DNA from 3 places in the Tardiphaga sp. 841_E9_N1_2 genome. Region 3 is predicted to be linked to each of the others. Evidence: predicted binding sites of a transcription regulator. Region 3 holds the regulator's gene; each other region holds the start of a gene.
What was found. Region 3 encodes PhoB, which activates phosphate uptake and scavenging genes when phosphate is short. Its sites were predicted from a motif close to TGTCATNNANCTGTCAT; they were not measured.
Positions count from the first base shown of each region.

Region 1: ppk2 (polyphosphate kinase 2) is a predicted target of PhoB. The motif match lies at 749-765, and genes of this name have one in related genera.
Region 2: AB8A50_RS08715 (DUF47 domain-containing protein) is a predicted target of PhoB. The motif match lies at 1,372-1,388, and genes of this name have one in related genera.

Region 1 is NZ_JBPWQC010000001.1:2,832,438-2,834,704, forward strand. Features, by position in the region: gene AB8A50_RS13660 (methyl-accepting chemotaxis protein) at 1-209, shown strand, start outside; gene ppk2 (polyphosphate kinase 2) at 814-1,740, shown strand; gene AB8A50_RS13670 ((2Fe-2S)-binding protein) at 2,037-2,267, shown strand, end outside.
Region 2 is NZ_JBPWQC010000001.1:1,822,531-1,824,797, forward strand. Features, by position in the region: gene AB8A50_RS08710 (inorganic phosphate transporter) at 1-710, opposite strand, end outside; gene AB8A50_RS08715 (DUF47 domain-containing protein) at 725-1,369, opposite strand; gene AB8A50_RS08720 (class I SAM-dependent methyltransferase) at 1,645-2,267, opposite strand, start outside.
Region 3 is NZ_JBPWQC010000001.1:4,849,499-4,851,765, reverse strand. Features, by position in the region: gene AB8A50_RS23270 (GcrA family cell cycle regulator) at 367-876, shown strand; gene phoB (phosphate regulon transcriptional regulator PhoB) at 979-1,683, opposite strand; gene phoU (phosphate signaling complex protein PhoU) at 1,776-2,267, opposite strand, start outside.

The DNA.
Region 1 (2,267 bases), 2.0 Mb from region 3:
TCGCCTGGAACACGGCCAACTGCCGCAATCGCCGCATCTTCAACGATCCGGCTGGATTGGCCGCCGGTCGCAATACACGTTCCTACCTGATCCAGAGTTATGCCCGCGACATGGGCAACGGCCAGACCGTGATGATGCGCGAGATCGACGTGCCTGTGCGCATACAGGGACGCCATTGGGGCGGCTTCCGCACGGCGTACAAATTATGATTTGGGTTTGCACACGGCGCTGCGCTGCCACCTGAGACCTGGCGCAGCGCCGCCTATTCCGTCTGCGAGTGGGCTAGCAGCCGAAACTGCCAAGGCGTCCTAGCCGCCGCTCGTTCGGCCTTCCGCATTGTCATCTCCGCCGTATGAACCGCCGCCATATCCATATGGCGCGCTGTATCCATATGAACCGGGGCCGGCACCAAATCCGCGATAGACCGTTACGGGGGCGCTTCCCTCATACCGCGCGTGAGAGGACATGATCCGTCGATGCTTGCTGGCAGCGCTATGCCCGTCTTTGGCCTGCGCGGTCCAGCTCGCAGTGCCAGCGATCAGTAAAGCGGCGCCCAACAGAATGAATTTATTCATCACATTTTTCCTTGGTCAACGAGCCCCGCGACCTCAGATGCGCACGCTTGGCTCTCAAGGTAGCGCCAATCACGCGTAGTTGAATTTCGGCTTGCGGTACCCCGTCCTGCATGGACAGCAGCGGCGAGACCCATTGGGGCCGTTTGCCCATTCGCCCCGGGCCTGGGGGGCAGTGTCACACCGCTGACATTTGCATCGGTCCATAACCGTGAACCCATTCGATACAAGCGGAGCTGCCATGACCGAACATTCCCTCGACGACGCGCAAGCAATCCACGACCGCATTCGTGCAGAGATGCTGGACGGCTTCGACGAAGAACTCGAGCTCGAGATCGATGACGATCGTCTCGACGCCCTGACCAACGAAATGTCCGACCACAGCCCGGCGGAGACCATCGAGCGACGCCTCTATTTCAAGGAACTGTTCCGCCTGCAGGGCGAATTGGTGAAGTTGCAGAGCTGGGTGCAGCAGAACAAGCTCAAGGTCGTGGTGATCTTCGAGGGTCGCGATTCCGCTGGCAAGGGTGGCGTCATCAAGCGGATCACCCAGCGGCTCAATCCACGCGTCTGCCGCGTTGCCGCACTCCCCGCGCCGAATGAGCGCGAACGCACCCAATGGTACTTCCAGCGTTACGTCTCGCACCTCCCCGCCGGCGGCGAGATCGTGCTGTTCGATCGTAGCTGGTACAACCGCGCCGGCGTCGAGCGCGTGATGGGTTTCTGCACCGAGGATGACGTGGAGGAATTCTTCCGCTCGGTGCCGGAATTCGAACGCATGCTGGTGCGCTCGGGCATCATCCTGGTCAAATACTGGTTCTCGATCACCGACGAAGCGCAGCACCTGCGCTTCTCGATGCGTATCGCCGACCCGCTCAAACAGTGGAAGCTCAGCCCGATGGATGTCGAGGCGCGCACCCGCTGGGAGCAATACACCAAGGCCAAGGAAGCGATGCTCGAGCATACGCATATTCCGGAAGCCCCGTGGCATGTGGTGCAGGCCGTCGACAAGAAGAAGGCCCGCCTGAACTGTATCGCGCATCTGCTCGAACAGCTTCCCTATCAGGAGGTCGAGCATCCGCCTGTGGTCCTGCCTGCACGCGTACGCAATCCCGACTATCACCGCACGCCGGTGCCAGCCGAAATGTATGTGCCGGAGCGGTACTAGCCCCACAGTCGGCAGATCGCGTAACGTTTTTCGGGCAGGCCGAGCCTAACGCAACCGCAATATTCTTTTGAATAAAAGTCATCCGACGCCCACGAAGAGGGCGTCGGATGACGTCGTGCAGATTTTACCGCGATTTATCCGACAGACACGCTCGCGCGACATACAAACCAATGTATAGTCCTGCTGCATCTTATTGCTGCTTTTGAAATGATGACCGTACGCCTATAGTACCGTCGTTGGTCGATGACGAACCATTCGCCATTGCATCATCGAGTCGAGCAAACGGGGGTCTCACTGTGGCAAATCTCAATATCAACGGCGAGCAGAAGTCCTTCGACGCACCAGACGACATGCCCCTGCTCTGGGTGCTGCGCGATATTCTCGGCATGACCGGCACAAAATTCGGCTGCGGCGTTGCGCTATGCGGGGCATGCACCGTGCATGTCGACGGCAAGGCCGTGCGCTCCTGTCTGCTGCCGGTCAGTGCGGTGAGCGGACGCGCCATCACCACAATCGAAGGCGTCGGC
Region 2 (2,267 bases), 3.0 Mb from region 3:
CCCATCAGCGTGCCCAGCGCCATCGCCGCCTGACATGACAGCACGACCCAGAACGGCACGGAGAACTCGGTGCCGAGGTGGCCCTGCGAATACAGCAGCACCGCGATGATGCCCATGGTCTTCTGCGCGTCGTTGCCGCCATGGCCGAGCGAATAGAGCGAGGCCGAGACGAACTGCAGAATGCGGAAGGCGCGGTCCACGGCGAAAGGCGTCGAGCGCACCGAGGCCCATGACACGATGGCCACCAGCACCAGCGCCAGCAGGAAGCCCACCAACGGCGACAGCACAATCGCCAGCAGCGCCTTGGACAGCCCGGTCCACAAGGCTGCCGAGAGTCCTGCCTTGGCGACACCTGCCCCGAGCAAGCCACCGATCAACGCATGCGACGAGCTTGAGGGAATGCCGAGGCCCCAGGTGATCACGTTCCAGACGATGGCGCCCATCAGGGCCGCAAAGATCACCGCGGGATCGATGACGCTGGGCTCGATGATCCCGGTGCCGATGGTGTTGGCGACATGCAGACCGAACACCAGGAAGGCAATGAAGTTGAAGAATGCCGCCCACAGCACCGCATATTGCGGCCGCAGTACGCGCGTCGAGACGATCGTCGCGATCGAATTGGCAGCGTCATGCAAGCCGTTGAGAAAGTCGAACAGCAATGCGATGGCGATAAGGCCGATCAGCACCGGAAAGGCGAGCGTGGCGTCCACCTGATGGCCCTGCCTTATACTTGTTCGATGACGATGCTGTTGATCTCGTTCGCGACGTCGTCGAAGCGGTCGGCCACCTTTTCAAGGTGCTTGTAGATCTCGGCGCCGACCACGAAATCCATGGTGTTGGCGTCACGATGCTTGAGAAAAAGCTCCTTGAGCCCGATGTCGTGCAGATCGTCGACGCGGCCTTCGAGCTTGCCGACTTCCTCGGTGATCGCGGTGAGCAGACCGACATTGTCGCCGATGGCGCTCATCAGCGGCACGGCGCGGCCGACAAGGTTGGCACATTCCACCAGCAGCGTGCCGATCTCGCGCATCGGCGGCTCGAACTGGCGCACCTCGAACAGCATCACCGCTTTCGCCGTCTGCTGCATCTGGTCGATGGAATCGTCCATCGCCGTGATGAGGTTCTTGATGTCGACGCGATCGAACGGCGTGATGAAAGTGCGGCGAACGGCGGTCAGCACCTCGCGGGTGATGGCGTCGGCGTCGTTCTCGAACTGGTTGACACGCTGGCAGTAGACCGGCGTCTCGTCGCCGCCTTCCAGCATCCCCGCAAGCGCCTTGGAGCCCTCGACCACGGTCACTGAATGGCGGGCGAACAGGTCGAAAAACCTTTCCTCCCGGGGCAGAAAGGACCGGAACCAGCGCAGCATCATCTCATCCAACTGTCAGGAAAACGCAGCGACCGGACCGCCAGATGGCGGACATGGTCCCGCGGGGCCACCGCCGGCGGCCCTGTGTCACACGGATGTCATAAAGCATTTCCGGCCAAGACGGGCAATCACGCACCTTTTAGGCCCGGTCATCCACCGCTTTATGACAGCCTGCTTTTCCTGAGGCAGTGCCTGGATTTAGAGCGACCGCTTGAAGTAATGCGCGATTTCGCCGATGACGCCGCGGCGCAAGGTCGGCCCAACCGTTGACGGCGCTACGCCTTGTGGGCGACCCAGCCCCTGAACGTGAACCCCGCATAAAACAGGGCAACGTCGGTGAAGCCTGCGTCCCACAGCAGGGCTTCGTCCTGCTCCGGCGACAGCAGCGGCAAGCGTTCGCCGATCGCCGAGATCGCATTCTCCGCATTGGCGGCCAGTACGCCGGATGCCGCCGCAAAAGCTGCGTAACGGGACAACCATCTGGCCTTTTCTCTGTCGTGCTGGGGAAAGCTGTGGTGGGCGACGACGAAGGGAGCGCCCGGCTTGAGCCGCCGGTGCACCTCGGCCAGCGTGCGTCGACGCTCCTCCTCCGGGATGAAATGCAGGGTCAGGATGCAGGTCGCCGCATCGAACGGCCCCTCGGGCGCGCCGTCTATATAGCCTTCATGGAGATCGACGCGTGACGCGAGCGGACCGAGCGTGCGCTTGGCCAGTCCCAGCATCTCGGCCGATGGATCGACGCCGCAAAAGCGCCATCCGGGGTGCGTCTCGGCAAAGGCCTTCAACTCCAGCCCACCACCCGCGCCAAGCACGAGCACATGGGCGTCATTCGGTGCCCGTTCCGCAAGGAGAATACGCGCCATCTGCAGCAGGCCGAGGAAGCCCGGCACTTGCCGCA
Region 3 (2,267 bases):
GCCGCCCTTCTCGGGCGGCACGTGGGCATTATTCTATGTGTGCTGTGAAGACTGTCAACCGCGCACTGCGGCTTTCGAGTCACACGGAGTCGCAGAAAAAGCCGATTTTGCAGCTTTATTTGCAGAAGCATGTGGACGCGGCATGCCCGACTCTTGCGCGCGAGTCACGGCATATTGTAGCTTTTGCCTCGTCGGATACGACATCTCGTGCGGCGGTAGATCCTTTTGACACATCCAGTGCGGCGTAACAGCCGGACGCGAAATTCGCGCCCGGTGAGCGCTAAAGGATTCTGACCGCAGGGATTTTTGAAGTCTCAACTCGCAGCGCTGCCCGGTCAGGCCGGCGCTCACGAAGGGAAAACGGCGATGACGGTAATGACATGGACCGACGATCGCGTCGAACAGTTGAAGAAACTCTGGGAAGGCGGCCTTTCCGCCAGCCAGATCGCTGCGGAACTCGGTAACGTGACCCGCAACGCCGTGATCGGCAAGGTGCACCGCCTTGGCCTGTCCGGCCGTGCCAAGAGCCCCTCCTCGGCAGCTCCGCGGCAGCGCAAGGCGCGCCCGGCGCAGCAGATGGTGCGCGTCGCCCGCCCGATGGCCCGTGGCAACACAGCATTGGCCCATAACTACGAGATCGAGGCCGAGCCCGACCCGATCGCCTATGACAACATCGTGCCGATCAGCCAGCGCCTGTCGCTGGTCGAACTCAACGAAGCCACCTGCCATTGGCCAATCGGCGATCCGTCGAGCGCGGACTTCTACTTCTGCGGTGGCAAGGCCCTGGCCGGCGCCCCCTATTGCGCACATCACTCGCGCATCGCCTATCAGCCAGCCAGCGACCGCCGCCGCGCGGTGCCAAAGCCGACACGCTGAGCTGGAAAGCATCTAAACCAAATGAAAATGCCCGGTGATGAGCCGGGCATTTTTTGTTTGGGGCTTCTAACCTCTCCCCGCTTGCGGGGAGAAGGAAGATACCTACTCCGCCGCCTTGTCGAAGCGGTCATCCAGCGCGTAGCCGGCGCCGCGCACGGTGCGGATCGGATCGGGCTCACCGGCGGGATTGAGCAGCTTGCGCAGGCGGCCGATATGCACGTCGACGGTGCGCTCGTCGATATAGATGTCGCGGCCCCAGACGCTGTCGAGCAACTGTTCGCGGCTGAACACGCGGCCCGGATGTTCCAGGAAGAACTCCAGCAGGCGATATTCGGTCGGACCGAGATCGATCGGACGGCTTGAGCGCACGACGCGGCGCTTGTCGCGGTCGAGTTCGATGTCGCCAAACGCCAGGACGGTGGCGAGACGCTCGGGAGCTGCACGACGGAGCAGGCCCTTCACGCGGGCCAGGAGCTCCGGCACCGAGAACGGCTTGACGATGTAGTCGTCGGCGCCGGTGGCGAGACCGCGAACGCGCTCGCTCTCTTCGCCGCGCGCCGTCAGCATGATGATCGGCAATGCCTTGGTTTCGGGCCGTGCGCGCAAGCGGCGGCACAGTTCGATGCCGGACAGGCCCGGCAGCATCCAGTCGAGCACCACGAGATCCGGCACCCGCTCCTTCAAGCGGGTGTCGGCATCGTCGCCGCGAGCGACGGTTTCAACATCATAGCCTTCGGCGTCGAGGTTGTAGCGAAGCAGCGTCGTTAGCGCCTCTTCATCTTCCACAACCAGAATGCGTGCATTCACAGCCATCTTGATCAATACCCTCAGTGACGTCCGACAAGTCTTTAAATCATGATCCTTGCGGAAGACTGGCTTCCACTTTTCCGGATCATGCTTCAGACCGTCGGCGTATTCGCGAATGTGGTCATGTCGCCCTTCGGGCGCTTGTCGAGGATCTGCTGGCCCTCGATCATGTAGAACACGGTTTCCGCAATATTGGTGGCATGGTCGCCGATCCGCTCGATATTCTTGGCGCAGAACATCAGGTGGATACAGAACGAAATGTTACGCGGGTCTTCCATCATATAGGTCAGGAGTTCGCGGAACAGCGAGGTGCAGATCGCGTCGATCTCCTCGTCGCCCTTCCACACCGTCATCGCGGCGGGCAGATCGTGTGCGGCATAGGCGTCGAGCACGGCCTTGACCTGGGTGGTCACGAGGTCGGTCATATGCTCGAGGCCGCGGATCAGCTTCAGCGGATGGAAGTCGCTGTCGAGTGCATTGACGCGCTTGCCGATATTCTTGGAGAGATCGCCGATGCGTTCCAGATCGGTGGCGACGCGCAGCGCGCCGACGATCTCGCGCAAATCGACAGCCATCGGCTGGCG